One region of the Aminiphilus circumscriptus DSM 16581 genome, then DNA from elsewhere that is predicted to be linked to it. Evidence: riboswitches for the same ligand, from Rfam matches in the RefSeq annotation. Region 1 holds a riboswitch; each other region holds the start of a gene.
What was found. Region 1 has a riboswitch for molybdenum cofactor ahead of K349_RS0103330 (molybdopterin-dependent aldehyde oxidoreductase). Riboswitches for the same ligand answer to the same signal wherever they lie in the genome.

Region 1 (8,946 bases):
CCGGGGGTCCTTCTGCTCCCACGATGAACCCTTTCCGGCGTAGAAGCCGAGGAGACAACAGGCGCCGCTCAGGGCGCCGCAGGTCCCCCAGGGAACGTATCCGCCTTTGCAGAGTCCCCCCAGAGAGGCGACCAGGTCCGGATTCTCCCGCCCCGTATAGGCCAGCCCAGCCAGAATCAGAATCTGGGAGCAACAGAATCCCTCCCGTGCCCATTCCATCACCGCAGTGTGAAGATCGTCCATGCTCTCCCTCCTCGATACCTAGGCGCGAATGGTTTCGACCGGTCTGTCCGGGGACGATTTTTTCCGTTCAGCGCACTTGTTCCACTGTGCTCGGAGAGAAGCACTCCTGTCGCTCCGCATCGCCAAAGCCGGATGCGTTCTTCCGTAGGAACACCCAGAGACCGTAGCCGAGGGAACGGCAGGGTTGACGCGGTGGCTCCAGGATGCCCTCCCAGACGAGTCGTGCCGTACATTCCCGGAGCAGTGCGGAGTGATCCTCGAAAAGCAGAAGCGCGAATCCGTGCTCCGAAAGGGCTGTTTCCAGCTCTTTTCGGGAACGGGCTCCCTGCGCGCAGGACTCCCCTTCTCCACCGCAGGGTTGGCCGCTACGGCGGAAGAGGTCTGTCACGCCGAACCGGCCGCCGCGTCTCAGAACGCGAGCGATCTCCCCGAGGACGGGAAAAAGCGATTTCTGCAGGGAAAGGACGCATTCGCAAATCACGCCCTCGAATGTTTCCTCCCCAAAGGGAATGTGGCGGAGATTCCCCTCCACCACCGGGCCCTTCGCCGCAGCCCGGGAAAGAAGAGCCGCGGATCTGTCCAATCCCACGGCGCGGACGCCCTGCGCTTGGAGCAGTTCAAGGGTCGCTCCTCCGCCGCACCCCGCGTCGAGAACGGCCGTTCCGGAAGAAAACCCGCACAGGCCGAGCAGCCGGAGGGACAGTGCCCTTCCACCGGGGTGCATGGCCTCTCCCATGACAGTACGCCACAGGGGGTGTTCGTAGGGAAGCGACACTACTTGTCCTCCAGAATTTTCTCCACTTCGAGCATCTTGCCCAGGGCAAGGGCTTCGGGAACGAGAACGAGCCCACAGACGGCACAGGCGGGCAGCTCCACCTCGAAGCGGCTGCCGAGATAACAAGCGGCCACCTTCCGGGGCTTGAGTTCGCCGCCGCAACCGCACCGCCAACCTGTTTCGTCCTTGAAACTGAGTCCCGTCTCTCCGCTCATGACAGAACCTCCACGGTCATGCGATGGCTCCAGGCGTTGACGATCCGAAAGGAAGCCCCTTCGGTTCGGTATTCCACCCAGAAGGTGACGTTACCGATGCGTGAGGTTGCCAGCATCCTTCCCTCCGGTGAAACGAGAAGGCGGGCCGAATTGGAGGCCTCCCAAAGAGTTCGCCGGAGATCGCTGTCGAGGATGTGGCGTTCTTCAAGGCACCGTCGTACGTCGGGAGACACGATGAGATCCACATCTTCCCAAGGGTCCGGCGGGAGATCGCAGGTTCCGAGAAGTCGTCGTCGCAACTGCTCCCGGTTGGTTTGTCTCGCGGAGAACCCCACCGCCTCGTAAGGTGCCTCGGGAGGAAAGAAGAGGTCCAGAAGGTGCGCCACCGGTTTGCCCGAGTCGGAGAGACTTTCCCGGCACATGGCGCAGTAGGCGAGAAAATCTTTGTCGCTTTCTTCGAGCCGTCGTCGCACCCCTTTTTTCGCCAGATCCGGATCCACAAGAGACTGGAGACCGCCGTAGCCGCAGCAACGTGTGGTCTCGCCCGTCATGGACAGTTCCTCGAAGGGCTGCCCCAGGGCTCGGAGAATGTCCCGAACGGCATTACGCCAGGCCGGAAGAGAGCGGGTCGTACAGGGATCGTGAAGCGCGAGTGGGTTCGGCAGGGGATGGCCCGGAGGCAGCCCCTTTTCGCGGAGTACTTCCCAGAGGGAAAGAAAAGAGGTTTCCGGAAGCAGGCGACGAAAAACGTCGCCGCAGGAGGAACAGGCAAGGATCAGCGGAGGATTTCCGAGGGATTTCAGGGTTTCCCGCAGGGTATCGAGAACTTTTTGAAGCATGTCCCGTCGCCCTGCCCACCAGGCCGGAGCGCCGCAGCATCCCAGGAGCACTCCGAGGGTTCCGGAAAAGCGTTCGTCCAAAAAGGAGACAAGTGCCTCGGTCTGCTCCGGCATGGTGCCCGCGAGCTGGCATCCCGGAAAGAAAAGGGCCTTCGTTGCCGTGCGGCCCGGGCGGAACCCCGCGGCCCGGGGGCCGTTCGCATGATCCATGTCCAGCAGGGCGAACTCGTGGGCCGAAGGAGGCATGAGGCCGCGCTCCACGAGTTCCTCCCGGGCGGCGCGGCAGAGGTCCGCCATGGAGAAGTCGTTGGGGCAGAGCGTTTCGCAGAGTCCGCAGAGCGCGCAGGAATTGATCATCCTGTTCGCCTGGTGGTATCCCTGGACGACGGCGAAGTTGTTGTAGATTTCTCTGGCGTACGCCCTGGGATAACGCTTGTACGTCTCCAGAAAAACGCACTCTCTCACGCAGTGGCGGCACTCGCACTGGAGACAGCGCTGGGCTTCCTCCGCGGAATCGTTCCTCGGAGGGATCGACGCCACATCGCGGAGCGGTGTGTGAAGTCGGGTCGCGTTGGAAATTTCCTTCTCTCTGCCCGAGGAGAGGGATGCCCCCTGGAGAAACCGGTCCAGGGAGTTCGCGGCGCGCTTTCCATCGGCAGCCTCCCAGACGGGAGAGGACGATCCGTTCCGGAGAAAACCTCCGGCGAACAAGCCTTCGATGGTCGTCTCATACGTCGCGGAATCCACTGCCCCGACGGTGGAAAGATGCGCCAGGGCGGGATCGTCCATGCCAAGGTAGGCCGCCTCGCCCTCCCGGAGGGCCGGGAGAGAGAGGGGTTCCTCGCTTGAGCGGGTTACGCCGAGCTTCTGCAGAAACGCCCATGTTTCGGCGAGGATGTTTTGCGGAAGCGTTTCCTCGGGGAGGGAGAGAAGGCGCCCTCCCGGCAGCGTTCCCGTGAATCCCAGAAGGACCCGATACCCCTTCTTGGCCAGTTCACAGGCGCAGACCAGCGAGGAAAGGCCGCCTCCGAGCACGGTGACGGTTTTGCCTTTGGCAGGAAGGCGCAGGGGCGGTGCGGCGGGGCTTGTCCTTTCGAGACAGGCCCGCTCCAGCCGGCCGAGTTCCACTGCTCCCCCCGTTTCGGCCCGAATACAGGCGCTCTGGCAGGGGTGGTCGCAGATTCGCCCCAAAATGTCCGGTAAGGACATGGTCTTTGCCAGGATCTTTCGGGCTTCGTCGAAGCGCTCCTGCGCCATGGCGGCACAAAAAGCCCGTGCGTCCACCTTGAGGGGGCAGGCAGTCTGACAGTAAGGGGGTTCTTCCTGAATACAGCGATGCTCCAGGTCCCTGAGCATATTCTGTTCCATGGATCGCCTCCGAAGGAAAAGACGTTTCCGACGGTTCGTCTCCCCCCGGGAAGGGCGGCGAGTTGTCGAAGAATTCCAGAAAATGCGGGTTCGAAGGCGTTCTGGATTCGCGACAAACACGGCCATTGAGCCGGCAGACTACGTTCCGGGAAGAGTTTAGAAACGTTCGGGCTTCTTGGCAAACCGGTTCCGGATCGAGATCTCCGGGTTTCCGGAAGAGCCGTTCCCCCGCTTTCTCGCTCAGAGGAGAAGCGGGGGAACGGAGGGACGGGACCTTGTCTAGACGTGCTCTCCCCCCAGACCCGCGAGAATTTTTTCCGGGCGGGCGGGAAGCCGATGGACCCGTACGCCGCAGGCGTTGTAGATGGCATTGCCGATGGCGGCGTGGGGACTCGAGAGAGGAAGCTCCCCCACTCCTGCCGCGCCGAAGGGGCCGAACTCGCGCGGATAGTTCTCGAAGTAGACGATCTCGATGTTGTCCGGAATGTCCTTCGCGAAGGGAAAGCCAGCACCGAGGAGCGTGGAGTGCTTCTTGATATCCTCGAAATCCTCGGAAAGAGCGAGGCCGATTCCCTGAGCGATGCCGCCGTAGATCTGTCCGTCCGTGACGAGCCGATTGTTCACCTTGCCGATGTCCGCCATGAGGGTCATCTTGTCCACGGTGACCTTACCGGTCTCGGTGTTCACCGACACCTCGGCGAGGAAGACGCCGTACATGTAAACCACGAAAGGTTTTCCCTGTCCCTTTTCATCGCAGGCCACGCCGGGAACGGTGAATTTTCCCACGTATTTCACGGGTTTTCCCGCTGCGATAGCCTCCGCGTAGGTCATGCAGGTGCCATCGGCCTTACGGAGCCCCGCCACCATTTCCGTGCAGGCCACGCGAATGGCGTTCCCCGTGAGCACCTGCTGACGTGAGCCGCCGGAAGGACCTGAATTGGGTGTTTGCGACGTGTCGGGCCAGGTGAAGCGCAGCCGGTCCGGGGTGATGCCCAAGGGGCGCAGTGCCTCGTGGGCGGTGCCAATGGCGCCCATGTCCGCTCCCTGACCGTGATCCTCCCAGGCGGAGACGATGGTGACGGTGTCGTCGGGATTGAGCACCGCCCAGGCCTCGGAGCTGTCCGGTCCGTCGAGCCCGCAGCCGTAGCAGGCCATGGCGAGGCCGACACCTTTCTTGATTGTGTCGGTGGATTCCTTCTCCGCCTTTTTCTTCGCCGCCTCGTACCGGGGTTTCAGTGCCTCGAGCATTTCTGGATAGCTGAAGACCTCCGGTTCCTGACCGCTGGGGTTCGTCGCGCCGGGGCGGTAGCAGTTTTTGAAGCGAATCTCCCAGGGATCCATGCCGAGTTTCTCCGCCAGTTCATCCATGAGAAGTTCCGACGAGTAGAGGGACTGGGGAGAGCCGTAGGCGCGGAAGGCGGAGCCCCAGGCGTGGTTTGTGCACACCGTGCGTCCTGTCCCTTTGATGTTGGGAATATTATAGCCCGCGCCCATGAACTGGGCGCCTCGAAGGGTGAGCAGGTCGCCGAACTCGGAATAGGGGCCGTGGTCCACGTTGTAGTCCGTCTCCATGGCGAGAAGTCGGCCCTCTTTGTCGGCGGCGTACTTGATGTTCACGAAGAAGGGCGAACGCTTCCCCGTGTAGGTCATGTGCTGAAAGTAGGTGTACCGGAGGAAGCAGGGTTTTCCCGTGGCGAGGGTGGCCGCGCCGACCAGGGCTTCCATGGTGGGGCTGAACTTGTAGCCGAAGGTGCCTCCCATGGGGTTCGACACGAGGGCGATCTTGTCGGGTTCCACGCCGAGCCCTGGGGCGATCATGTAGAGGTGCAGATGGGCGCCGATAGTCTTGGAGTGGATCTTGAGAATTCCGTCGTCCGTCATGTAGGCGAAGCCCACATCGGGCTCGATGGTCATGTGGGGTTGTCTTCCCACGTAGAAATCGTCCTCCACGGTGACGGCGGCCGTTTCGAAGATCGGTCCCGTGGGGTCGCCCTTCTCCAGGTTCTGAATGTAGTAGATGTTGGGCGTGCCGGGGTGAATTTCCAGGGCGTCCTCCGCCATGGCTGCGGGGGCGCTCATGTAGGCGGGAAGGATCTCCAGGTCCACCTTGACCTTCTCCGCCGCCGCGCAGGCATTCTCGTAGGTGTCGGCGCAGACGATGGCGATGGCATCGCCGAACTGGAAGACCTTTTCGTCGCAGAGAATGGGCCGGTCCCAGCCGTCTCCCTTGTTGGTCGGGAACGTGATGAGTCCCGTGATGCGGTTCTTCCCCTTCACGTCCTTGTGGGTGACCACCTTGTAGACGCCGGGCATCTTCTCCGCCTCGGACGTGTCGATGCCCCGGATGTTCGCGTGGCTCACCGTGGCCTGCACGAGCGCGAGCTGCAGCGTCTCCTCCGGAAGTTTCAATCCGAGGTCCGCGCCGTAATCGAGCGTTCCCGTGGCCTTCGCCACCGCGGTGGGGCGTGGATAGGTGCCGCCCCAGATACGGCCGTTCTCGGGGAGGCGGTATTCCAGCTCGCTCTCGCTCATTTCGCCACGAAGTACCTTCGCCGCGGCCATCACGGCATCGACGATGGGGATGTACCCCGTGCAGCGACAGGCGTTCCGGTTCACGTGGAACCACTCCCGGACCTCTTCCCGGGTCGGCTTGGGATTTTGGTCGAGAAGTGCCTTTGCGGAGACGATGAAGCCGGGCGTGCAGAAGCCGCACTGGGCTGCGCCGAACTTGACCCAAGCCTTCTGGAGGGGATGCAGCTTTTCCGGTGTGCCGATGCCTTCGACGGTGGTCACGCAATCCCCTTCGGTGATTCTGTTGATTTTGAACACGCAGGAACGAATCAGTTTCCCGTTGAGAATGACATTGCAGGAGCCGCAATGTCCCGTTCCGCATCCCACTTTGGTTCCCGTGAGACCGAGCTGTTCCCGCAATACCTTCGCCAGGGTGTCCTCCCCATCGACAATGACATTGCGCTCCACGCCGTTGACGAAGAAACGTTTCTGAATCACCGTTCTTCAACCTCCCTTGAACTCTTTTTTGTGTGTCCTGTAATTTCCCGGCTCACTCGTGCGCTCTCGTTCTGTTTCATGGGATTGGCGCAGAAGATGCGTTGCGCTTCCATTCCCCGCCTTTTCACGCCCGTCGCTTTGGTGACATGTCCTTCTTTCATCACCTCCAAACAAAAAGGGACTGCCCGTGCGCAAAGATGGCAGTCCCGAAAGAAGAACATTCTTCTCCGCCTTCCTTGCCAAACACGGGAGGCGTGTCCGTTTCCAGACACACCCTAACGGCTGCATGCCGTGAGATCGCTCTTGTAGGCGATGCAGCTCGGAAGGTTTCTTTATTTTCGGTTGTAATACCTGATACCGAGCGAAAGGGTCCGCTTATGTCCCTTTCAGTCTGATTCTCCGAAACGGAAAGAGAACTTTCTCCCGCTCCGGGAATTCAGCGGTCGGCTTACTTGAGAAGAATCGCCGCTCCTGCGTCGGCGCAACGCTCGTCCTCGTCGATGGTGCCGCCGCTGACGCCGATGGCGCCGACGATGACTCCGTCCTTGTTCTTCAGAGGAACGCCGCCGGCGAAAATAATGACGCCGTCGTTGGACACTTCGATGCCGTAGAGAGGACCATCGGGGAGAGATGCGGCGCCGAGCTGTCGGGTGGTCATGTTGAAGAAGCGAGCGGTCTTTGCCTTCTTGATGGAAATGTCCACGCTGCCGATGAACGCACCGTCTTGGCGGGCGAAGGCTTTCAGGTTGGCCCCAGCATCCACCACGGCAATGTTCATGGGCACGCCCTGGGCGACTGCGTCGGCCAGGGCGGCCTCAAGGACCATCTGGGCCTGCTTCAGGGTGAGATCTCCGGGAAGTTGAAGCTTGGAAACATCCACAGCCATCGTTGTTCTCCTCCTTTGTGAATGGAAAAACTCATGGAACTGCAAATATTTTCCTGTGAATGAAGAATTCTGTCAAGTGATTTTGAGAAGAGACGGTTTTCTTTTGAAGATGTATATTGTGCACGAAATCAAAGGGTGGCAAGATATTGATGCAAAACGTCAATATACAATCAAATAAAAAGAATTTTTCGAGATTTTTATCCTAAAAAAAGAACAAAACTGGACAAAAGAGTTCCCGTCTCGAAGAGTCCTTTGAACAACGCTTTGGAGTGGGCGCCGTTTTCGAATTTTGAAGAAGGATGCGTTTCTTGGGCGGAAAGAGCGGCGTACCAGTTCACCGGCCATGGAGCAGATGCGGATTCGCGTGCGCTCCTCTGCGGAGGAAGAGGTTTTTTGTGGACGAACCCACCCTGAGTACGCGTCTGAAGACGTGGCGTGCCCGGGGTGGGAGAAGGTCATCCCAGAAAGGGGCGTCTCCAGTTCGTGGCGGGAACGGTGGTCTCCTTGATGTTCCGGGGTGAGAGCCACCGGGTGAGATTGTTCCAGAATCCCGCCTTGTCGTTCGTCCCGGAATGACGAGATCCTCCGAAGGGCTGACGCCCCACCACGGCTCCCGTGGGCTTGTCGTTGATATAGAAATTGCCCGCGGCGTGCCGGAGGAGACATTCCGCCGTGGCGATGGCGGCGCGGTCCCCGGCGAAAACAGCCCCCGTGAGAGCGTATTCCGTGGTGACGTCGCAGAGGCGGAGCGTCTCCTCGTAGGCGTCGTCGGGGTAGACGTAGACGGTGATCACGGGACCGAAGATTTCCTCGGTCATGAGCTTCCCTCGTGGATTGGACGTGCGGATAACCGTGGGTTCCACAAACCATCCCTTCCGGTTGTCGCAGCCGCCTCCCAGGAGAAGTGTGTATTCCTCGGGATGGTTCCGGGCGTAGTCGAGATAGCCCTTGATCTTGCGGAATGCCTCCTCGTCGATGACGGCTCCCATGGCATTGCCCAGGTCCTCCACGGGGCCCATGGAGATGAGGGGAACCTCTCTCCGGAGGTACTCCTCCACGCTGCCCCAGAGGCTCTCGGGAATATAGGCCCGGGAAGCGGCGGAACATTTCTGTCCCTGCAGTTCGAATCCGCCGCGCAGGAGATTCGCTCCCAGGGCAATGGGGTCCGCCGACGCGTGGGCGAAGATGAAATCCTTTCCTCCGGTCTCCCCCACCACGCGGGGGAAAGAGCGATAGGATTCGACGGAAGAGCCGATGGTCTGCCACAGGGTGAGAAAGGTCGCATAGCTTCCGGTGAAATGGAGACCGCTCAGGAAAGGGTGGCGCAGGACCGTGGCTCCGTCGGCGCTGGAGAAGGGGACGTAGTTCACCACTCCCGGCGGCAGTCCCGCCTCGAGGAGGAGTTCCATGATGAGATAGTTTGCGTAAAGGACACTCTTCGCGGGTTTCCAGAGGACGACGTTGCCGCACATGGCGGGGGCCGTCGGCAGATTTCCCGCGATGGAATAGAAGTTGAAAGGGGTGACAGCGACGATGAACCCTTCCAGGGGACGCCAGTCGAAACGGTTGATCTCCATCCGTCCTTGAAGGGGCTGCTCCTGATAGATCTCG
Region 2 (8,946 bases), 620 kb from region 1:
CTTCGGCACGACGGGAGGCGTCATCGAAGCCGCCGTACGGAGCGCCGTGGAATGGGCCACCGGAAAGGCCCTCGCAAACGTGGACTTCGCCCAGCTCCGTGGCTTTGACGGATGCCGGGAGGCGACGCTCCAGGTGGGCGATCTGGCACTCCACATCGGCATCGCCCACGGCCTTGGCAATGCGCGCAAGCTCCTCGACGCGGTCCGCTCGGGAAGTGTCGCGCCCTTCCATGCCATCGAGATCATGGCCTGCCCCGGCGGCTGCGTGGGCGGCGGCGGACAGCCCTATCACCACGGACACATGGAGATCGTCCGCAAACGCGCCGAGGCACTCTACCGGGAGGACCTCGGCAAACCGCGCCGCAAATCCCACGAGAACCCGGACATCATCCGCCTCTACGAGGAATTTCTGGGCAAACCGCTGGGAGAGAAGTCTCACCATCTCCTGCACACGCACTATTTCAAACGTCACGGAATCTGATCGACAGAACGCAGAATGCCGACCCTCTCCGGTCTCGCCTTTTCGGCGAGACCGGAGAGGGTCGGCAAGACATCATCGAAAACACGGAGAAAACCCGGGAGAATGAGAGCGAAGGCAAATGCAGGCTCTATCAGACACGGCATGTTCTCTGCGGTAAGGAAACAGTCGTCATGACCGAAATGGAGAAAACACAGCAATCAGCCTCCGCCGACGTCGAACGGACGCATTCGGCTCCGTGCTCTTCCGGTCGTCCGATTGAAGGGCTGCTTTTTCCTCTCGTCATCCTCGGTTTTTGGTGGATCGGAAGTGCCCTGGAACTTTGGAACGTCTTTCTCCTCCCCTCTCCCGCCTCCGTGGGAAGAACCGCGGTCACGCTGATCCGGAACGGTGATCTCCCGCGTCATATCGGCGCCAGCAGCCTGCGCGTTTCCTGGGGCTTCGCCCTCTCCTGCCTGACGGCCCTTCCTCTCGGCGTTCTTTTGGGGCTCCGGCCGCGCCTCGGACGGTTCGTCAACGGAACACTCGAATTTCTACGTCACATTCCGCCTCTCGCGCTCCTGCCTCTGCTGCTTCTCTGGTTCGGCATCGGAGAAGCGTCCAAGACGGCCATCATCGTCCTGGCCGCGTTCTTTCCCGTCCTCCTCAACACCGTGGACGGCATTCGCCGCTGCGACGAAAATCTCATCGAAGTGGGAATCAGCCTCGGCCTCTCCGAGGGAGAACGTCTCCGGCGCATCCGTCTTCCCTGGGCGCTTCCGTCGATCCTGACGGGACTTCGGCTGGGGCTCGGGTACAGTTGGCGCGCCCTCATCGGCGCCGAGCTCATCGCCGCCTCGTCGGGGCTCGGCTATCTCATTCACGACGCCCAGGGGCTCTCCCGGTCGGACATCATCGTCGTGGCCATCGTCACCATGGGTTTTCTCGGAGCTCTGGTGGACGACCTTTTCTTCCGTCTGGCCAAACACCTCGTTCCCTGGAAAGGAGGCGACGGCCACGGAAGGAATTAGCCTCCAGGGCATCACAAAAAAATATCCCCTCGGGAAGGAAACCGTCAGCGCTCTCGACGGCCTTTCTCTCTTTCTTCCGAAGGGAAGTTTCACCGTCGTGCTCGGCAGAAGCGGTTCCGGAAAGACTACCCTTCTTCGCCTTCTCGCAGGATTGAAGAAACCCACGGAAGGGCGTATCCTCCTTCCGGAGGAGATCTCGGTCCGGGGTCGTTCCGCCGTGGGGTTCGTCTTTCAGGAACCCCGCCTCATGCCGTGGCTCACGGCGGGGGAAAACGTGGCTTTCGCCCTGAAGGGACGCCTCGACAAAGCGACCATCGCCGACCGAACGGCGTCGATTCTGGCGCTGCTCGGGCTTGAGGCATTCCGCGACGCCTACCCGGACCAGATCTCGGGCGGCATGGCGCAACGCATCGCCCTGGGGCGGACCCTCGCCCTCGATCCGGAGGTGGTGCTCATGGACGAGCCGTTCGGTGCCCTGGACTCTTTCACCCGCCGTCGTCTCCAGGACGAGATCACAGCGCTCCATCAAAGGACCGGCAAGACCTTCCTCTTCGTCACGCACGATGTGGAAGAAGCTCTGGCCCTGGGAGAAACCATCGTGGTCCTCGATGCCGGCCGCATCGCGGACCACCTGGACATCGCCCTTCCCCGGCCGAGGGAGACGGGCTGCCCCGAGTTTCTGCCTCTGCGTCGTCGGGTCCTGGAAGCCATCGTCGGCAAGGCACCTCTCGCCGAACATCGTTGAAGGAGGTCTTCGCCATGCGCACGCGATGCGCACGCTCCCTGCTCTCCGCCCTGCTCGTCCTCTTTTTCACGGGCACCGTCTCGAGTGGAGCCGCAACGGCACGCACGCTCTCCATTCCCTATGTGAAAGCGATGTTGAACATTCCGGCCATTCTGGAAGTGCGGCTCGGCCTTCTGGGAAAAGCCTTCGCCCGGGAAGACGTCACCGTGACACTCCGGCGGATCGACGCGGGACCGCTGCAGATTCAGGCATTGGCCTCCGGATCCATCGACCTCGCCAATTCCCTGGGAGGCACGCTCCTGCTGCCTGCCGCGGCCGCGGGACTCGATCTCCGGATCGTCGGCGTCAGTGCCCGCTCGCCCAAGACATTCGCATTGTTCACCACCGCACCGGAGATCCGCACCGTGGCGGATCTGGCCGGAAAAACCGTGGCATGTCCCAAGGGAACTCTGCCGCATCAGCTCTTGCATGAGGCTCTTCGTCAGGAGGGAATCGAGCCGTCCACGGTAACACTGCTTTCCCTGGCGCAACCCGAAGTACTGACGGTCCTTCTCGGCGGCAAAACGGATGCGGCGGCTCTGGGAGGCACGGCAGCGGATCGGGCAGCCGCGGCGGGAGCCCGTATTCTCGCGAACGGAGAGGGAAAGATCGGGGGAATCACCTATCTCGTGACCACCGGAGACTTCGCTCGAAAACACCCCGATCTGATTCGGCGTCTTCTCGAGGTCCGTGCGGAGGCAGTGGCGTTTCTGCGGGAGCACCCCGAGGAGGCATTTCGTCTGGCATCGGAAGAGACGGGGCTTTCCATTGAAGCCCTCCGGTCTCAGGCGGAACGCTCTGACTACGATCCGACGCTGCGTCCTTCCGACAGAGAGGATCTCGAACATGTGCAAACCTTTCTTCTCGACACGGAAATCCTTTCCGCGCCTCTGCCTCTGGAGGATCTGTACGCGCTGCCCTGACACACGGAAGGCATCGTGTCAGAGTTCCGGTTTTTTCTCATCGCCGGAAATGCGCGGGAGCAGGATGTGGTGTGCGAAGAGCCCCGCGAGAAAGCCGAAGGCCATGTTCGTCGCCAGAGAGACCGAAAGGGTGGCGAGGAGGGGAAGCAGATGCCGGTCGCGCTTCACGAGGACCAGTGACGTGGTGAGCTGGAGCCCCACCAGGAGCATCATGGCGCCGATGATGGCGCCGGGAAAGCGCTCGAAGAGCCGTGCCAGCGAACTGCCGAGAAAGAGCCCGAGCGTGACCTCGAGCACTCCCTCGATGATGTTGGCCCCGCCCGTCCTGGCGCCGAAGTAGTACTGCCCCGCGAGCCCTCCCGCGCCGGAACAGAGGGGAAAACCGCCGAGAAAGGCCCCGACGCAGTTCATGATGCCCATGTTCAGGGAAAGGCGTCGTTCGCTTATCCGCCGGTCCGGCCAGTATTCGCTGATGAGGGCGGACGTGGCGATCACCGCGTTGGTGGCCGTGAGGGGGATCTGGGCGAAACCGCCCTGGACCAGGGAATGCCACATGTCTCCCAGGGCGAAGCCCGTCAACGGGGGCAATGAGAATCGAATTCCCGGAAGGGACGCGAGATCTCCCCGCACGGCGAGGATGACCACCCCCATGCCCATGAGCACGAGCGCCGCGGGGGCGCGGGCGTTGTCCCGAAGCAGGAGCACCACGAGAACTGAGGCGACGCCGAGCAGCAGGTCCCCGTCGATGAGGCGCAGCGCCTCCATGGCGAGGAGCACCCCCAGGGATGCCTGGATTCCCCGCACCACCGAGGGAGGCGTGATCTTGGCAACGCGGTCGATGAGACCCGTGGCGGCGAAGAAGAGCCACACGAGCCCCATGGTGAAGGTCGATGCGAAGACCAGATAGGGGGGCCAGTGTCCCGCCACGGCAGTCACGGCAAGGACCTTCATGGGTTCCACGGGAAGCGGCAGACGGTACACGAGACCCGTGACGATGTTGGCGAGACCCATCACGACGAGAAAACCGGACGGATCGAGGCCACAGGTCACCATGTACCCCACCGCGAGAGGAAAGAGCGTGCCGAAATCACCCATGGAACCGGCGAGTTCACGCAGGGAAAACTCGAAGGAGCCATATTTCACGGGGATTCCCCCTTGCTTGAAAGAAGCGTGATTTTATCCACTCTAGGCACTGCGACACCACTCTGTCAACACGCGGGATTCCTTACGGACTGGATCGTCTTCGAATCGGCGAAGCGACTCTGCCGACGGAATGGCAATGCAGCCGTTCCGCCAAGAAACGGAGCGGGGGAAACCATGACACGGCATACGAGGAGGCACGGCCATGCACGAAACGACACTGCACATCCTGCACGCGGGGAGCCTTTCCAGAGTGATGGAAGAGTTGCGCCACCGTCTCGCGGAGCGGTTTCCGCATCTCTCCCTTCTCGGCAGAGGTGGAGGCAGCGTCGCTCTGGCGGAGGAAATCCTCCGGGGATCGCCTTGCGACCTGTATCTCACGGCGGACTACCGAAACATCGAGGATCTGCTCCGCGGAAGCGGAAAACTGATCCGCGCCGTGCGCTTCGCCTGCAACGCAAAGGTCTTGAGCTTCTCCGGCGCCTCCCGGTTCGCCGAACAGGTGAACGAGGCGAACTGGTTCGAGCTTCTCGCCGACCCGGAGGTGTGCCTCGCCTCCACGCCCCCCGACGCGGACCCAGGCGGCTACCGCACGCTCATGGTGCTGCAGCTCGCCGAACTCCACTACGGACGTCCCGGGCTTGCGGCGCGCATTCTGGACAACCCCCGGCGCCTCGTCCTGCCGGCGGAGACGCCGACCCACGAGATCAACGCCATGGCCCGTTCGGGCGTGATCGATTACATGATACGCTACCGCTCTTCCTCGGTGGATCTGGGCTTCCGCACCGTCCCGCTTCCCGGGGAGATCAACCTCGGCGATCCTCGACACGCCCCGTTCTACAAAAAGGCCTCGGTGGAACTCCATACCTTGGGAGGAACGATCACCGTGCGGGGGGAACCCATCGTCTACGGCGCCGCGATTCCCGAAAGCGCGAAACATCCCGAAGCGGCGGAGGCGTTTCTGGAACTACTCCTTTCGCCGGAAGGAACGGCGATTCTCGAAAGACGCGGCTTTATTCCCTTCACCGCCCAAATCGGCACCGCGTCTTGACGTCAATCCTGCATGCATGTTACAGTTGCCCGCGAAAACGGCCTCCGAGCCGTCTTCCCTAAGGGCGTCCACCACCGCCTAGGGGAAACGGCCAATGGGCGTACCCGGAAACAGGTGCGCCTCCCGCTTGGAAAGGAGGAAGCGGCGCTCATTCTGACGCCGCCTCCTGCCCCGGAGGCGGCGTTTTTTATTTCCCGAAAGGAGTGGAGGACGCAATGACAAGGCACGGCAGCATCGGAAAAAAGGGGTTCACGGCGCTTCTCGTCGCAGCGGCACTGTTCGTCACGGTCCTTCCCGCAGCGGCGCGGACCGTGACGGATCAGCTAGGACGGACCGTGGCAATTCCGGACAAGGTTGAGCGCGTGGTCTGCCTGCAGCATCACGCGCTCAACCTGATGCTCGAGATGCAGGCGGGAGACCGTCTCGTGGGCATTCTCGACACGTGGAAGAAGGACCTCTCCGAGGGGATCCTCAAAGTCTGGCCCAAACTCAATGAGCTGCCCATGCCCGGAGGACTCCGGGCCGTGAACGTGGAGGAAGTGCTCGCCCTCAAGCCAGACCTGGTGATCGTCACCCACTATTTCCCCAAGGAGTTCATCGAACAAATGGAAAAGGCGGGACTCCCCGTGGTGGCCTTTTCGTTCTACCGGGCGGACTACGAACAAGCCTCCCGGCTGAACCCAAAGCTTGTCGATCCGGACAAGGCCTACACGGAGGGAATGAAGGACGGCATCGCCCTCATGGGCGAGGTCCTCGGCACCCAGGACAAGGCGGCGGAACTCACCGCTTACATCATGGAAAAGCGCGCGCTGGTGGGCACGCGCCTCGCCGACGTCCCCGAGGAGAAAAAGATCCGCTGCTACATGGCGAACCCCGATCTGTACACCTACGGCTCCGGCAAATACACCGGAGTCATCATGGACCGGGCGGGCGGCAAAAACGTGGCGGCGGAACTCGACGGCTACCAGCAGGTCTCCATGGAACAGATCCTCCTCTGGGCACCCCAGGTCATCTTCGTGCAGGACCGGTACCGCAAGGTCTTCGACGAAATCCGCGCGGGAGGAACCTGGGCACAGCTCGACGCCGTGAAAGACGGCAAGGTCTACCTCACGCCGGAGTACGTGAAACCCTGGGGACACCCCTGCCCGGAGTCCATGGCCCTGGGTGAGCTGTGGATGGCCAAGAAACTCTATCCGGACCTCTTCGCCGACGTGGATCTCCAGGAAGCGGCGAACGACTTCTACACCCGCTTCTACGGCGTTCCCTATTCGGGGGAACACTGAGCATCCGTCGTCCCCGCAACGCCATGGACGTGCCCAAGAACTCCCCGGATCTCTCCGCCTCCTCCGATCCGGGGAGCCTTTCCGACGCATCCGGCGGCGAACTCCTCGGACCTCCAGGCGTTCCGAAGAAAACGCTTCTGTTCCTCTTTCTCCTGCCCACGGTTCTCTTCTTCGTCTCCTTCGCCATCGGCCGTTACCCCATCCCACTGCCGACGGTGCTGAAGATCTTCGCCTCCCGGGTGCTTCCCCTCTCCCCGGACTGGGAGAGTTCCATGGAGACGGTACTCTTCCGGCTGCGCCTTCCCCGCATCGCCGCGGCCATGCTCGTCGGAGCGGGGCTTTCCCTCTCGGGAGCGGCCTTTCAGGGCGTGTTCCGCAATCCTCTGGTCTCACCCTACCTCCTGGGCGTCGCCTCCGGCGCCGGATTCGGCGCCGCTCTGGCGATCCTCCTCTCGGAAAGCCTCTTCGTGCTCCAGTTCTCGGCCCTGCTCTTCGGCATCCTCGCCGTGGCGCTCACCTTCGGCATCGGTCGCTTCTACCGGGGAGCACCGACACTCGTGCTCATCCTCGGAGGAGTCATCGTGGGGGCCTTCTTCTCATCCCTCACGTCCCTGATCAAGTTCGTGGCCGATCCCTACGAGAAACTTCCCGCCATCGTGTTCTGGCTCATGGGCTCCATGGCACGGGTGACGCCGGAGAACCTTCGCGCCGTGGGCCCCTTCATCGGTGGCGGAACGCTCCTGCTGCTCCTGCTCGGGTGGCGCCTGAACATTCTCTCCATGGGGGACGAGGAGGCCAAGGCCATGGGCGTGAACGCCGGAAGGGAGCGGGCAATGATCCTCACGATCTGCACCCTTGTCACGGCCTCGTCGGTCTGCCTCTCCGGAATCATCGGCTGGGTGGGGCTCGTCATCCCCCACGTGGGGCGCATCCTCGTAGGACCGGACCATCGGAGGCTTCTTCCCGCCTGCCTCGCCCTGGGCAGCACCTTTCTCCTTCTGGTGGACAACTGCGCCCGGGCGGCCACGGCAATGGAGATCCCCCTCGGAATTCTCACCGCCCTTGTGGGCGCACCGCTCTTCGCCTGGATGCTCTCACGGAAAAAGGTGGGATGGTGATGCGCCTGGAGGTGCGGAACGCGGCCTTCGCCTACGGGCACGGCGACGAGTTCCGGTGGATCTTCCGGAACGTGAGTTTCTCCCTGGAGCCGGGAGCGGTGTTCTGTCTTCTGGGGCCGAACGGCACGGGAAAGTCCACGCTCTTGAAATGCATCGCCGGCTTTCTTCCGCTCCGGGAGGGAAGCGTCCACCTCGGGGAGACCCCGACAGCACACCTGTCCCGCCGGGAATTCGCACGACACGTGGCCTACGTTCCCCAGCACCACGTTCCGTCCTTTCCCTACGCGGTGCTCGACGTGGTGCTCATGGGGCGCACGCCCCACCTTTCCTATCTCGGCAAACCCGGCTTCCGAGACCGCCGCATCGCCTGGGCCGCGCTGGAGCGCCTCGGCATCTCTTCCCTGGCGGCAAAACCCTACACGGAAATCAGCGGCGGGGAACGCCAGCTCGTGCTCCTCGCCTCGGTGCTTTCTCAGGAACCGCGGATTCTTCTCCTCGACGAACCCACGACCCATCTGGATTTCGGAAACCAGATCCGGTTTCTGGAGATTCTGCGACGCCTCGCCGGCGAGGGAATGGCGGTGCTCATGTCCACTCACGCACCGGAGCAGGCCTTCCTTGCGGGAACCACCGCGGCCATCCTGAAAGAGGGACACCTCTCGCCTCCCGCATCACCCGAAAGGGTGATCACCGAACAGGCAATTCTGGACACCTACGGTGTAGCGGTTCGCATCGTCGCCGATCCCTCGGGAGAAACCAAGGGCTGCGTTCCCCTGCGAAGTGGAAAATAGAAGTGCCGCTGCGCACGCGCACACGCTCGCAGTGACGCTCGTCCCTTCCTTACAGGAAAACGCTCCGCCCGGACAAGCACGCGTTCCCTCCGCGCCACCCCCTGCACGTGCGCTCAGAGCCAGCGGAAGGCCGTGGCCTTGACGATGGTCAGGACCTCCTGGCCGGGATGAAGCCCCAGCTCGCGCACGGCTTCAGCGGTGAGCCGAGCCGTGAGGGAGAGCCCACCCGCGACAACCTTGACGAGAACCCGTCCGGTGCCGTTTTCGTAGAGCATTTGGGCGACGGAACAGCGAAGCGCATTGCGGGCGGAAATACCCTCGGGAAGGGAGAGGGCGAGGAGAAGCGAACCCGGATCCACCGCGGCCAC
Region 3 (8,037 bases), 630 kb from region 1:
CGGCCTTAAAGCCTCTGTTCACTCCGGACAGGACTCCCACGGTCTGGACGTCGTTGCACATGGTCTCACAGCGACGGCAGAGAACGCACTTGTCCATGTCCCGGATCAGCGCGGGAGAGATGTCTCGGGCGTAGTGGCTCTGCTCGCCTCCGTCGAAACGGTTTTCCCGAAGGCAGAAACGTTCCGCGAGTTCCTGGAGTTCGCAATTGCCGCTCTTGGCGCAGATGAGGCAGTCCTTCGGATGGTCCGACAGGAGCAGTTCGAGAACCGTCTTGCGCGCATTGAGGACCCTGATCGTGTTGGTGCGGACCTCCATCCCCTCGTCCGCGGGAGTGGCGCAGGCGGGAGCGAGGTTGCGCCGTCCCTTGACCTCCACAACGCAGATGCGGCACGAGGCGGATTTGTTCACCATGGGCGTTCCCTCGAGGTTCAAGTGACAGAGGGTCGGCACGTCGATGTCGAGCTTGCGGGCCGCGTCCAGGATCGTCGATCCCTTGGGGACCTCCACGTTTTTTCCGTCTATTTTCAGATGCACTATCGATTCCGGCATTCTACGACTCCTCCGATCTTCACTTCTTGACGATGGCATCGAACTTGCAGGTCGATGCGCAGGCGCCGCACTTGATGCACGTTTCCTGATCGATCAGGTGAGGTTCCCGCACCTTGCCCGTGATGGCTCCCACGGGGCAGACCCGTGTGCAGAGCGTGCAGCCCTTGCATTTTTCGGGATCGATGACGAAGGAGAGCAGCGCCTTGCATTTCCCCGAAGGGCAGCGTTTCTCCCGGACATGGGCCTCGTATTCGTCCCAGAAGTTGTCCAGCGTGGAGAGCACCGGGTTCGGCGCGGTCTGTCCGAGGCCGCAGAGGGACGTGTCCTTGATGGTCTGCGCAAGAGAGCGGAGAAGGGTGAGGTCCTCTTCAGTGCCGTGTCCCTGGGTGATCTTCTCGAGAATTTCATGGAGACGCTTGTTGCCCACGCGGCAGGGGGTGCACTTGCCGCAGGACTCGTCCACCGTGAACTCCAGGTAGAACTTGGCTACCGAGACCATGCAGTTGTCCTCGTCCAGGACGATCATGCCGCCGGAGCCCATCATGGAGCCCGCCGCGATAAGGTTGTCGAAGTCGATGGGCGTGTCCAGGTGCTTGCTCGTGAGACATCCTCCCGAGGGACCTCCGGTCTGGACCGCCTTGAATTTTTTGCCGTCCCGGATGCCTCCGCCGATGTCGAAGATGACCTCCCGAAGCGTGGTGCCCATGGGCACTTCCACGAGCCCCACGTTGTTCACCTTTCCCGCCAGAGCGAAGACCTTGGTCCCCTTGGATTTCTCGGTTCCGATGGAAGCGAACCAGTCGGCTCCCTTGGTGAGGATCACCGGTACATTGGCGAAGGTCTCCACGTTGTTCACGTTCGAGGGTTTGCCCCAGAATCCCTTTTCGGCGGGGAAGGGCGGCTTGCTCGTCGGCTCGCCCCGTTCGCCCTCCAAAGAACGGATCAGGGCCGTCTCTTCGCCGCAGACGAAGGCTCCCGCACCGTAGCGGAGTTCGATGTCGAAGGAAAATCCTGTTCCGAGAATGTCCTCTCCGAGAAGGCCCGTCGCGCGGGCGTCGTCGATGGCTTTGCGGAGGCGTTTCACCGCGAGGGGATATTCCGCACGGATGTAGACCATGCCTTTTTGTGCGCCGATGGCGTAGCCGCAGATGGCCATGGCCTCCACCACCGAGTGGGGGTCTCCTTCGAGAATGGAGCGGTCCATGAATGCACCGGGGTCGCCCTCGTCGGCATTGCAGATGACGTACTTCGTTCCCCCCCGCTGTTTCGCCGCGAAATCCCACTTGAGTCCCGTGGGAAAACCGCCGCCGCCCCGACCGCGGAGGCCGGATTTTTTCATCTCTTCCACGACGTCCTTGGGCGTCATCTCCGAGAGTGCCTTGCCGAGGGCCTGGTAGCCTCCCTGGGCGATGTACTCGTTGATGTTCTCCGGGTCGATGAAGCCGCAGTTCCGCAGGGCGATGCGCATCTGTTTCTTGTAGAAGCCCATGTGCTTGGAATCGGCGATATGCTCTTCCGTCTTGGGATCCACGTAGAGCAGGCGATGCACCTTGCGTCCCTTGAGAACGTGCTCGTCCACGATTTCCTGGGCGTCCTCGGGGCGGACCTGGACGTAGAAGGTATTGTCCGGCGCCACCTTGACGATGGGACCTTTTTCACAAAAGCCGAAGCATCCCGACAGGACCACCTTCACCTCGTCCTGCAGATTGCGGTTTTTCAGCGCGGTTTTCAGGCTCTCCACGATCCGGTCGCTCTGGGAGGAGATGCAGCCGGTACCGCAGCAGACCAGGAGGTGCATTTTGATTTCCGGCATGGGTTGTGGTTCTCCTTTCGCGTCCGTCCGACTCATTCGTGGATGGTCCGGTAGGCCGTGGGAATGATCCCGTCCACCATTTCGCCGCGGAGAATGTAGCTGTCAAGGATTTCCCGGATGCGGTCGCCCTTGACATTGCCATAGACGACGGGCTCTTCTCCCGGGCGCGTGATCTCCACGGTGGGTTCCGAGTGACAGTAGCCCATGCATCCCGTCTGGGTGAAGACGATCTCCGTCAGTCCCCGCTCTTTCGCAAGGCGCATGAACTCCGCAAGCGTCTCCCGTGCCCCGGAGGCGATGCCGCAGGTGGACATGCTGACCTTCACCTGCACGAGCCGTTCGATGTTCTGCCCTTTTTCGCGAAGATCCGTGGCGCTGGTGAGTTCTTTCTGAAGCTTTCTGAGAGCATCGAGGGATTGGATTTTTGACATGATGTTCACCTCCGGATCAGGCTTGGGCGTACTCGGCGAGTATGCCCTCGATGTCCTTGGGCACGACTCGTCCGTACACCTTTTCCCCCACGATGACCACCGGAGCCAGACCACAGGCCCCCACGCAGCGGAGTGTGTCCAGGGAGAACTTTCCATCCTCCGTCACTCCTCCGACGGAAATGTTCAACTGTTTGGACAGTTCCGCCACGATATCTTCGGCGCCTCGGACATAGCAGGCGGTTCCCATGCAGACCGAAATGGGGAAACGTCCCTTGGGTGTCATGGTGAAGAAGGAGTAGAACTTGACGACACCGTAGACCTTGGCGAGGGAGAGTTCCATGTGTTCCGCCACGAATTCCTGAACCTCCCGGGGAAGATAGCCGAAAATCCCCTGGGCTTTGTGGAGGACGGTGATGAGTTCTCCCTTCCGATCCGGAAGCGAGGCGATGAAATCCGCAAGTTCAGTGAAGCGCGGATCCTCTTTGACAGAGCATGTGCACATTGCATGGCCTCCTTTTTCTTCAATAGGGGGTGGATGATTTCCGCCCGGGTGCCTTGCGACGACACGCACCCGCTGTTTCGGCACTTTCGAAGGAAAGATGTCGAAACCGGCCCTGCAATCCCCTGCATACACCATATCGTGAAAAAAATCTCTAGTCAAGGCAAAAAAACACGCCTCTCCTCCTTTCCGCAAGGTGAATTCCCACATTCGCCTTGCAAGAAGGACGCTCGGGCGATTTTTTTACGTGTATTCGGGCTTCGAAGGCGGGAGAAAGCGAAATGTGTTACGGAGTCGGATGTCGCACGTACGGACCCGAATCAAACATACAGCCCTCCTCCTTCCTCATGGAGAGAAACAGGTTTACATAATATGTATTACAGCGAAGAATGCAACGCCGCTTTTCTTCGAAAAGGAACAGGTGTTTCCGACGGTCTTCGTCGATTCCACGGGGTGTTCCGTGTTCTCGGTTCATTCCCGCGTTGCGGGTGTGTTGCCTCCGTTGAGTCCCTTCCTGAGGGAGGACAGATCCCCCTTGCGGAGTACCGCAATGAGTTCCGCCACCACGGAGATGGCGATCTCCTCGGGTGTCTCCGCCCGGATGGGAAGGCCGACGGGCTGGTAGATACGGTTCAGATGGGCTTCCGAGACTCCTTCGTCGAGGAGGCGTTTCCGAACGAAGGCGATCTTGCGCATGGATCCGATCATGCCCACGTAGGCGGCGTCGCAGTGTTCGATGGTCTTTACCACCTCTGAATCGAGGGCGTGTCCTCTGGTGGCGATGACGACGAAACTTCGTCCGTGCAGCTTCAGCCCTCTGTCGAAAATTTCCTCCAGGGGGCAGGCGATGGTGGTGCCCCAGGGGATGTTTTCGGCGTTGGCGAATTCCTCCCGCTCGTCCCAGACGAAGACGCGAAATCCAGCGAACTGTCCTGCCTGGGCAAGGGCTTTGCCCACGTGTCCCGCGCCGAAGATCACGAGTTCCCGTTCCCGACCGACGACTTCCAGAAAGACGGAGATGTCGCCGCCACAGGCGGCGCTGTTCGGATCCGATCCGTCGCAGTGAAGTCCTTCCTTGTAAAGGGCGTGATCTCTTTCTGAATTCAGCAATGCCAATGCTTCTCGAATGGTGTGGTGTTCGAAGACGCCTCCGCCCACGGTGCCGGAGATGCTTCCGTCGGGGCTCACCCACATGGAGGCGCCCACATTTCGCGGTGTGGAGCCCTCCACGTCGACCACGGTGCACAGAACTCCCGGAACGCCCTTGGCGAGGTCTTTCATGATCTGTTCGAGAATGGCCTGATTCATCGGTACTCTCCGCTCCCTTCGAATCGCATGAACAACTCTGCATCGCCCTTTGTCGCGTGTGTCGTCCCAAAGGAACGGTGTGTTTGTTTCTCCGGTGTTTCGGATGGCGTCGTGATAGTGTTTCAACAGTGTCGCTGTGGTGTTCCCGAGAGGGCCACGTACCGTTTCGAAGGCCTGCCCACGGGTGCTACATCAAAATCGATGGTCACCTGGGATGTCTCGGCGAGATACTCGAGGTAGCGCCGGGTCGTGGAGCGCCCCATGCCGAGATGTTCCGCCGCTTCGGAGGCGGAGAGCCCCCCTGGGGCATCCCGGAGGAGTCGTTTGACCTTCTCGAGGATGCGATTTTGAATTCCCTTGGGAAACACGCTCGAATCGGGGGGAATGGCGCCTCGTTTCAGCCCTACCAGGTGATCCAGTTCGTCCTGCCGCCAGGGAGTACGGCGGGTCACCAGTTCTCGATGGAATGTGCGGTATGCCGAGAGCGCTGCCCGGAGACGGGAGGAAAGAAAGGGGCGGATGAGGCAGTCGAAAGCGCCCAGACAGATCGCGCCGCGAATCACATCGGGCTCTTCCGGACGGACAAGGACCACCCAATCCAGCCGGGGATAGTCGCTGCGGGCCTTGCGGAAGCCCTCGAGTCCTCCCAGGCCGGGAAGGGCGAAGTCGAGCACCACTAACTGGGGAGGTTCGTCGGCGAGAAAGGAGAGGAGCGTTTCACCGGAACCGACTTCTCCGACAAGGCGGTAGCCGGGTTGCTCTCGCACCAGATCGGCATAGAGGCTTCTCTGGGAGGAATCCTGTTCGGCGACGATCGCGTCGAGAGAATGGGGTACGAACGGACCTCTCATGACCGAATCTCCCGGGTGAGGTCGCTTGACCCGACGATACGCTCGAGTGCAGGAAAAACGGCTTCGAAACACGAAAAAAAATTGCACGGGAAACCGGGCACCATAGGAGGCTTCCTCCTTTCCGCACGGGAGGCGGTCGCGTTTCCACGACAACCCTATCGGTCGACATCCGTGGGCCTGGGCCGTTAGGAACGTCGACTCGGAGGCTCTATCATTTTGAACATACATTATACGTGATCCTCCGAATTCGTGCAATTTCCCCGCATGAGTGGGAAAAGGGCCTCTCTCTTGTGTCCCTGCCTTTTCACAGTGGGGCAAAGCAGCAATTTCTCCGGAGCGATGTTTTCGTGGCGCGTAGAACGGGCGGGACTCCATGCGACGAGGCTGTCCGCGTCGCATGGAGGACATCGCTGGCCGCAATTCTCCCGAGGAGACGTGGCGGGGTTTTTCTCGTTCGGTGCACGGCGGAAGAAGGGGACGCAGCCGGCTCTCCGGCGCGTCGATCAGGAGCGGAGAACCGCTGCCATGCGCGAGAAGGCTTCCTCCAGTTTTTTCTCGTCCACAGTGCAGGCGATGCGGATGAAGTCACCGCATGTCTCGCCGAAGGCGATGCCCGGGATGAGGGCGACACCGGCTTCCTCCAGCATACGGAGCGCGAAGGCGTCTCCGTTCATTCCCGTTCCGGAAATGTCGGCGAAAAGATAGAAGGCTCCCTTGGGAAGTGCGGCATTGACGCCGGGCAGTTCTCTCGCCAGGGACGCGGCGTGCCGGGTCCGTCGCCTGTAGGTGTCAACGATGGCACGTTCCGCATCCTGAGCCTCGCTCAGTGCGAATTCGGCGGCGCGCTGCACCATGCTGTTCACCGAAAGGGTCTGCACGATGGCGAGGATGTCCATGGGTTTGAGGAGTTCTTCCGGCCCCATGGCATAGCCGATCCGCCAGCCGCACATGGCGTAGGATTTGGAGAATCCCCCGATGGTGAGAGTCCGCTCCCGCATGCCCGGCAGGGTGGCGAAGGGGATGTGACTTCCCTGAAAGACGTAGGACTCGTACAGTTCGTCGGAGAGAACGCACAGGTCCTGTTCCAGGGCGACGCGGGCGATGCCCTCCAGTGTCGCCCTGTCGAAGACGGCCCCCGAAGGATTACAGGGAGAGTTGACGACGAGCGCCTTTGTTCGGCGGGTGACGGCCCGGCGCAGGTCTTCCTCGAGGGGGAGAAAATGGTTTTCCTTCCGGCAGGGGACTGCCACGGGGACGCCCTGATTGTAGCGGACCTGCTGGGCGTAGAAGGTGAAGTAGGGTTCGAGCAGAAGGACTTCGTCGCCCGGTTCGAGCAAGGTCTGGAAGGCGAGCCAGCACGCCTGGGAGCCGCCGGTGGTGACGAGGATCTCCTCCGGATCCTGGACGAAGCCGTATTTATCTGCCCAACGGCGGCTGACGGCCTCTCGGAGGCTGAGATTTCCCCGGCTCTGGGCGTAATGTGTCTCACCGGCCAGCCCGGCCTGGCGGGCCGCTTCCACAATGCGTGGGTCGGTGGGGATGTCCGGTTCGCCGAGGGTGAGGTTGATGAGTCCCGTCCGTTTCGCTGCGGCCTTGAACATTTGCATCATCGCCGAGGGTTCGAGTCGGGAGAACCTCACGGCAACGTGTCGTTCCAGGCTCACGGTGTCCCCGCCCCCTCCTTGGCGTCGTTTTTCGCCGTCTTTCGGGCGGCCCGCTCGGCCCGCATGGCGGTCTTCTTCGCGTGGGGGTCTCCGTGGGCGGGTACGATGCAGACGAACACGAAATCCTCGTCCCCCGGGTTCTCGAAGACGTGCTCCACGTCGGGGGGGACACGTCCCCACCGTCCTGCCGCGAGATCGATCGATTCACCCTGGACCACCACACGGCCATGCCCTTTGAGGGAGAGCACGAAATGATCCCAGGCGTGTCTGTGCGGAGGAATTTTCTCCCCCGGGGGCAGGGTGAAATGGCGCATCACGTAGTCGTCCCAGAACTGCCCGGGGCCGAAGATGATTCGTTTCCGCACGTTCGGAGCCAGTGCGGACGCATCCCAGAGGGGCAGATCCTCGACGAGCCCCCCCTGTCCGACCTTCGTCTCTTCCGACATGTTTGTCGCCTCCCTTTCGCGGAGTGGTACGACCGGGAGATGCGGCCCCGTCGTCACACGGTTCCGCATTTCCCGGAGAAGGATCCAAACGGATCGTTGATGGAACCCTGGGCGCCCCGTCTCGGAGACGGAGCGCCCAGCAGGTTATTTCTTCATCGCTGCGAGAATTTTCTCGGGGGTGATGGGCAGGTCCTTCACCCGGGCGCCCACGGCGTTGTAGATCGCGTTCCCCACCGCCGCGTGTGGCGCGGAGAGGGGCATCTCGCCCGTCCCGGCGGCGCCGAAGGGGCCGAATTCCCGGGGGGTTTCCATGTGGATCAATTGGATGTCGTCGGGGATGTCCTTGATGTAGGGCAATCCGCAGGCGAGAAGATTGTTGTGGGTCTTCACGTCCACGAAGTCCTCCTTGATGGCGAGGCCGATGCCCTGGGCGATGCCGCCCATCTGCTGGCCGTCCACGACGAGGAAATTGTTG
Region 4 (5,870 bases), 640 kb from region 1:
GTAACCATGACAACGCCATCCTGACCTGAGGACTCCCCCTCGAACGCACGTGGGGCGTTTGAAAGCATTCTACGCTCCCCACAAGGCCCGAGATCTCTCCGGGGCATCGGTGCTACCGTCAGATCCCCGTCGAATGTGATGGGTCCTTTTCCGGCGACAGACCAAAGGAATCTCTGAATAAGGCTGCGTCAGCCCCGCAGGGCGCCTCGCAGAGCCTGACGCGACCCGAGTCAAGGGAAAGCGAAAGGCCTTTATTCAGAATACAGAACACATACAGAAAGAGAACGGCCTTCCGCACGAACAGAGCACCCTCTCCATGACGTCCTCCACCGGCGCCTCCATTCCCGACACACCGCGCACTCCGAGAGGCACGCTTCTTCCGAAAAATTCTCCAACCACATATGGAGCCGATCGGCATCGTGTCACTCTTCCCGGGCTGGGGTTTCCCAAGTCATGATCCGGATAAATTCCTTCGGAGTCTCTGAATAAGGCTGCGTCAGCCCCCGCAGGGCGTCTCGCAGAGCCTGACGCGACCCGAGTCAAGGAAAAGCGAAAAATCTTTGTTCAGAGCTTCCCCCTCGTTTTTCAGATATTTTGGATGCAATGCAACTAACTTGCATTTTTTCCAGGCCCAATGTATCATCCTTCCCGGTACACGGTTGCCCACATTGCACTCTTTCGGAGAGAGTGTGCCGATACGACAAAATTGGGAGGTCGGAAATCTCATGAACGGAGTTGTTGTCGTTCCGCCGCCGAAAAACGAACCGGTCCTTTCCTACGCGCCCGGCTCCCTGGAGCGGGAAGCCCTGCGTCGTTCACTGAAGGAGCTGCGCTCTCTGCATCTTGAAATTCCTCTCGTGATCGGCGGAAAAGAAATCCGCACCGGAAGACTGGGGGAAATTCGAATTCCCCACGAACATGGCACAGTGCTCGCCACTTATCACAAGGCGGGCCCGGAGGAACTCCGGCAGGCCGTGGAGGCTTCCCGGGCGGCATGGGAAACATGGTCCAGAACTCCCTGGCACCACAGGGCCTCCGTATTCCTCCGCGCCGCGGAGCTGATCTCCGGACCCTACCGCATGACACTGAACGCGGCGACGATGCTCGGACAGAGCAAGACCGCCCACCAGGCGGAAATCGAAGCCGCGTGCGAACTCTCGGATTTTCTTCGCTTCGGCGTGCACAACATGCGTCAGATCTATTCGGTCCAGCCCGGCCATCAGGGAGAAGGCGCCTGGAACAGGCTCGACTACCGCCCTCTCGAGGGATTCGTCTTCGCCATCAGCCCCTTCAATTTCACCGCCATCGGCGGCAATCTCTCCGCATCGCCGGCTCTCATGGGCAACACGATCCTCTGGAAACCCGCTTCCACGGGCGTTTTTTCCTCCCACTTCGTCATGCGGGTCTTCCTTGAAGCGGGGCTTCCGGACGGAGTCATCAACTTCCTCCCCGGCGACTCCAAGGACATGGAGCTGCTGCTGACCCATCCCGATCTCGCGGGAGTCCACTTCACCGGCTCCACCGGGGCTTTCCGGCGGATCTGGAAAACCGTGGCGGCGAACATCGAAACCTACAAAAACTACCCTCGCCTCGTGGGCGAAACCGGAGGAAAGGATTTCGCCATGGTGCACGCGTCGGCGGACCCGCAGGTCGTGGCAACCGCACTCGTCCGGGGCGCCTTCGAATACCAGGGGCAGAAATGTTCCGCCACGTCCCGGGCCTACATCCCGAAATCCCTCTGGGGAAGCGTCGAGGAGGAGCTGCACTCCCAGCTCTCCCGCGTCAAGGTGGGCGATATCGAGGATTTCGGAAATTTCATGGGCGCGGTGATCGACAAAACATCCTATGAGACGCTTCGCTCGAGCATCGCCTACGCGAAAAACCACCAGGACGCGACAATCGTCCACGGGGGTACCTGTGACGACAGCAGAGGATTCTTCGTGGAACCCACGGTGATCCTCACGACGGACCCGAAATTCCGCCTCATGGAGGAGGAACTCTTCGGCCCCGTGCTGACTGTCTATCTCTACGACGACGAAAAATACGAGGAAACGCTCCGCCTCTGCGACGCCACATCTCCCTACGGATTGACGGGAAGCATCTTCGCCACGGACCGACAGGCCATCCTTGCCGCGGAGGATCTTCTGCGCCATGCGGCAGGCAATTTCTACATCAACGACAAGACCACCGGCGCCATGGTGGGAGACCAGCCCTTCGGCGGCGCACGCGCCTCGGGGACCAACGACAAGGTCGGGGCATCCTACAACCTGCTTCGCTGGACATCCCTGCGCACCATCAAGGAACTGCTTCTTCCGCCCAGGGATTTCACCTATCCTTTTCTTCAGAGCGAGTAAACATCACCGCAGCCAAACCTGGAGCCCACTCCGTTCCGCCGCTCCATGCACAGGAACGGGCCACCCACCGCACGAACGGGTGGCCCGTTTCTCCTTTCCTTCGCCGGTACTCTCGCCGCGACGAAAAAGCATATTCTCCAGCCTCTCCATGCCTCATCGCCATTCCTCACTTACCGAGGCAGAGCCATGTGCACATATTGCGCAAAAAATTGCCATGGCATTCGACATCCGACGGCACAGATCATTCGTACTTTTGCAGAAGTTCTTTATCTTCTTTCGTATTCGACACCAGGCCCGCGTTGAGGCCATGGTCCGCCTCCAACCACGCCTCGCGAGATGGTGGGAGTGGGAAGAACGGCCCCGCCGGGACCGGAGCTGAACCGGTTTTCCGCTTCCGTGCGCAGCATCGTGGAAAGGGACGACATGGTCTCGGTCGCTCTGGATGTGAACGGTACGCTCCTGTACGGGGAAATCGGTCGGGAACAGGCGATGGACGAATATTTCCTCCCCGGAGTGCAGGTACAGGTTCTCCTGCGTCTCCGGTCACTTCATCCGTTTACGTGACGGAGAGAAGAGGAACCAGTCCTTCCGGAAGAAGGGGCCTTTTCGGGGACAGAGAACTTCCCGGAAACAACCGAAAAAGAAAGGGCTCGGGCGGCACGGATTCGGAACGTATCGGGAGAACGACCCGAGAAACCCTGTTTCGTCGGAGAGGGCGAAAACAGGAGGAGCCGGAACGACACACGGGCAACGCAACCACTCAGAAGAACCCTCCGCCTCCGAAATCCCGCCGTTCCTTGGAAGGAGTTCTGCGCAGCGTCTTGATGGCGTGAGGATCCGCCTCGACGGGGGCGATGCAGAGATAGGCAAATTCTTCTTCCTCGCCGGAATTCTCGAAGACATGCTCCGCCCCGGAGGGGACATAGCCCCAGGCTCCCTGGTCCAGCGATATCCGCACGTCCTCCACCGTCATCCTGCCTCGCCCGCGGAGAACGACCACCAGATGTTCCCACTCGTGCCGGTGGGAGGGCGTTGCACAGCCGGGAGGCAGGGTGAAATAGCGCAGCACATAGTCGTCCCAATGGCGCCCCGGGGCAAAGACCATTCGTTTCGTGGCCTCCGGCGCAAGAGAGGAAAGGATATGGGCGGGCAGGTCGTCGAGATTGCCCGTCAGGAGTTCCGAGCGAAGGAGAGATCGGGTCGTCATGAATGCGTGCCTCTTTCCGTTGCGGGGTCCCGCCGGGAAGATGCACACGACATTTCTTCCCCGGGACCACGGAGAAGGAAAAGTGCCGACGCATCCTCCTTTCCGAAAGCGGGAGGCACATCCGTTTCCGGATGCACCCTGTCGTCCGGTTTCCCTAGGCGCCAACGCACCCTTAGGAAGATCCGGCTCGGAGGTTTTGTATACTGAATACTTTTTTGTCTTATTCATTACATTACCCAACAACTCCTTCGTTGTCAACCCCTGCGGTGAAAGGTTTCCCGCAATGCCTTCCGGCCAAAACAGGCCAAAATGGAGCACAATTCGCACAAAATCTTGTCCCTCCAACACATACTCCGCATACTGGATTCGACATAATGCCCTGCGGCAGGAAGCAGAAAGAGGCCAACACCATTTGCGAGGAGGCACGGAGAGCCATGCAGAAATATCACGTCAAGACGGTTCGGGTCAACGGAATTCCAAATCGCGTCATCGCGGATCCGGAGGAGAAGCTCGCCAAGATCATCCGAAACCAGCTCAAACTCACGGGAACAAAGATCGGGTGCGACTGCGGCCAGTGCGGAGTGTGCAACGTCATTGTGGACGGCAAGGTGGTCCGCTCCTGCATCGTTCCGTGGAAGAGTGTCGCGGAAGACGCGGAAATCCTCACCATCGAGGGCATCGGCACCCCCACGAAACTCCACGCGCTCCAGTGGGCCTTCATCGTTCATGGAGGTCTCCAGTGTGGCTTCTGCACACCCGGATTCATCATGGCCTCCAAGGCGCTCCTGGACGAAAACCCCTCCCCCACGAGGGAGGACGTGCGGGACTGGCTGCAGAAGCACTGGACGGCCTGCCGCTGCACCGGCTACAAGCAGATCGTGGATTCCGTCATGGACGCCGCCGCGGTGCTCCGGGGCGAGAAGGAGATGGAAGACCTGGCGAAGATGCTCAAGCCCGGCGATTCCGTCTGGGGCAGCCGCTATCCCCGCCCGAACGCCGTCTACAAAGTCACCGGCACGTGGGACTTCGGTGACGACGCCGCCACCAAACTTCCCGAGGAAGTTCTCTTCGCCGTGCCGGTCTGCCCCGAGACGCATCATGCGAAAGTGAAGAAGATCGACATCGCCGCCGCGGAAAAGATGCCCGGCGTCGCCAAGATCGTCACCGCCGGGGACATTCTCGCCAACAAGGGCACCAACCGAATCCGCGGCCAGGTGGGATCTCCCACGGCCACCACGGACGGATGGGAGCGACGGATGATCGTCGAAGAGGGTGACAAGATCCGCCAGTGGGGCGAGTGCGTGGCCATCGTCTGCGCCGCCACGGAGAAACAGGCCCGGGAGGCCGCCGCGGCCGTCAAGGTCGAGCTGGAGGAACTGCCCGTCCTTCTCCACGTGAAGGACGCCATGAAGCCCGACGCCCCCAAGGTTTACGACGAAATCGAGGAGATCGACGGCATCCGGAACTGCTTCAACAAGCGCCCCCTCATCAAGGGCAACGATCCAAAAGCGGCCATCGACAAGGCCGCGCACATCCTCGAGGAGGAATTCTACAGCAGCCGCCAGCCTCATTTGACCCTCGAAACCGACTGCGGCTTCGGCTACTACGACGAGGAAGGACGGCTCACGGTCCAGACCAAGAGCATCTGCGTCTACCGCCACCTCCTCATGATCTCCCGCGGTCTCGGCCTCGCGCCCTCCAAGCTCCGGGTGATCCAGAACAACATGGGCGCCTCCTTCGGCTACAAGGTGGCCCCCACGAACGAACACCTCATCGCCGCGTGCGTGCTCGCCACGGGACGCCCCGTCTACATGCGCCTCAACATGAAGGAGCACATCGTGCGGACGCCCAAACGCTCCCCCTTCCTCATGAAGATCCGCATCGGCGCGAACGAGAACGGCAAGATCGTCGGCGCCGAACACACCTGGTACGTGGACCACGGCCCCTACTCCGAGTCCAGCCAAGACCTCACCAACAAGGGCGGCCAGTTCTTCCTGGCTCCTTATCATGTCGATGACCTCCGGGGGTGCGGCTACACCTTTTTCACCAACCACCGCTGGTGCGGCGCCTTCCGCGCCTACGGCGCACCCCAGACCTACTGGGGCTGCGAAACCGCCATCGACATGCTCGCCGAGAAGTGCGGCATGGATCCCCTGGACTTCCGGGAAAAGAATCTGATCCGCCCGGGAGACACCTTCCCGAGCGGACAGAAATCCGAGGTCTATCCGCTTCAGGCCATGATCACCCGCATCCGCCCCTACTACAACATCGCCAAAAAGCGCGCCGCCGCTCTCTCCACCGCCGAGGTC

Region 2: another riboswitch for molybdenum cofactor. It lies ahead of K349_RS0106190 (ABC transporter substrate-binding protein); the one in region 1 lies ahead of K349_RS0103330 (molybdopterin-dependent aldehyde oxidoreductase).
Region 3: another riboswitch for molybdenum cofactor. It lies ahead of K349_RS0106255 (response regulator); the one in region 1 lies ahead of K349_RS0103330 (molybdopterin-dependent aldehyde oxidoreductase).
Region 4: another riboswitch for molybdenum cofactor. It lies ahead of K349_RS0106280 (cupin domain-containing protein); the one in region 1 lies ahead of K349_RS0103330 (molybdopterin-dependent aldehyde oxidoreductase).

What each region holds. Positions count from the first base shown of each region.
Region 1 covers NZ_JAFY01000002.1:562,942-571,887, forward strand. The annotation lists gene K349_RS0103305 (DVU_1555 family C-GCAxxG-C-C protein) at 1-243, opposite strand, end outside; gene trsM (DVU_1556 family methyltransferase) at 311-1,018, opposite strand; gene K349_RS0103315 (DVU_1557 family redox protein) at 1,018-1,233, opposite strand; gene K349_RS0103320 (pyridine nucleotide-disulfide oxidoreductase/dicluster-binding protein) at 1,230-3,440, opposite strand; gene K349_RS0103330 (molybdopterin-dependent aldehyde oxidoreductase) at 3,720-6,449, opposite strand; molybdenum cofactor riboswitch at 6,666-6,786, opposite strand; gene K349_RS0103340 (GlcG/HbpS family heme-binding protein) at 6,898-7,335, opposite strand; gene pruA (L-glutamate gamma-semialdehyde dehydrogenase) at 7,791-8,946, opposite strand, start outside.
Region 2 covers NZ_JAFY01000002.1:1,182,465-1,191,410, reverse strand. The annotation lists gene K349_RS0106225 (NADH-dependent [FeFe] hydrogenase, group A6) at 1-481, shown strand, start outside; gene K349_RS0106215 (ABC transporter permease) at 652-1,488, shown strand; gene K349_RS0106210 (ABC transporter ATP-binding protein) at 1,484-2,233, shown strand; gene K349_RS0106205 (ABC transporter substrate-binding protein) at 2,248-3,195, shown strand; gene K349_RS0106200 (putative sulfate/molybdate transporter) at 3,214-4,338, opposite strand; gene K349_RS0106195 (extracellular solute-binding protein) at 4,541-5,386, shown strand; molybdenum cofactor riboswitch at 5,417-5,539, shown strand; gene K349_RS0106190 (ABC transporter substrate-binding protein) at 5,602-6,669, shown strand; gene K349_RS0106185 (FecCD family ABC transporter permease) at 6,699-7,787, shown strand; gene K349_RS0106180 (ABC transporter ATP-binding protein) at 7,787-8,578, shown strand; gene K349_RS18585 (ATP-binding cassette domain-containing protein) at 8,692-8,946, opposite strand, start outside.
Region 3 covers NZ_JAFY01000002.1:1,192,150-1,200,186, forward strand. The annotation lists gene K349_RS0106225 (NADH-dependent [FeFe] hydrogenase, group A6) at 1-550, opposite strand, end outside; gene nuoF (NADH-quinone oxidoreductase subunit NuoF) at 570-2,363, opposite strand; gene K349_RS0106235 ((2Fe-2S) ferredoxin domain-containing protein) at 2,396-2,794, opposite strand; gene K349_RS0106240 (NADH-quinone oxidoreductase subunit NuoE family protein) at 2,811-3,296, opposite strand; gene K349_RS0106250 (XdhC family protein) at 3,765-4,601, opposite strand; gene K349_RS0106255 (response regulator) at 4,724-5,452, opposite strand; molybdenum cofactor riboswitch at 5,551-5,669, opposite strand; gene K349_RS0106265 (pyridoxal phosphate-dependent aminotransferase) at 5,956-7,116, opposite strand; gene K349_RS0106270 (cupin domain-containing protein) at 7,113-7,562, opposite strand; gene K349_RS0106275 (molybdopterin-dependent aldehyde oxidoreductase) at 7,707-8,037, opposite strand, start outside.
Region 4 covers NZ_JAFY01000002.1:1,200,771-1,206,640, reverse strand. The annotation lists gene pruA (L-glutamate gamma-semialdehyde dehydrogenase) at 726-2,354, shown strand; gene K349_RS0106290 (hypothetical protein) at 2,700-2,918, shown strand; gene K349_RS0106280 (cupin domain-containing protein) at 3,115-3,561, opposite strand; molybdenum cofactor riboswitch at 3,641-3,766, opposite strand; gene K349_RS0106275 (molybdopterin-dependent aldehyde oxidoreductase) at 3,996-5,870, shown strand, end outside.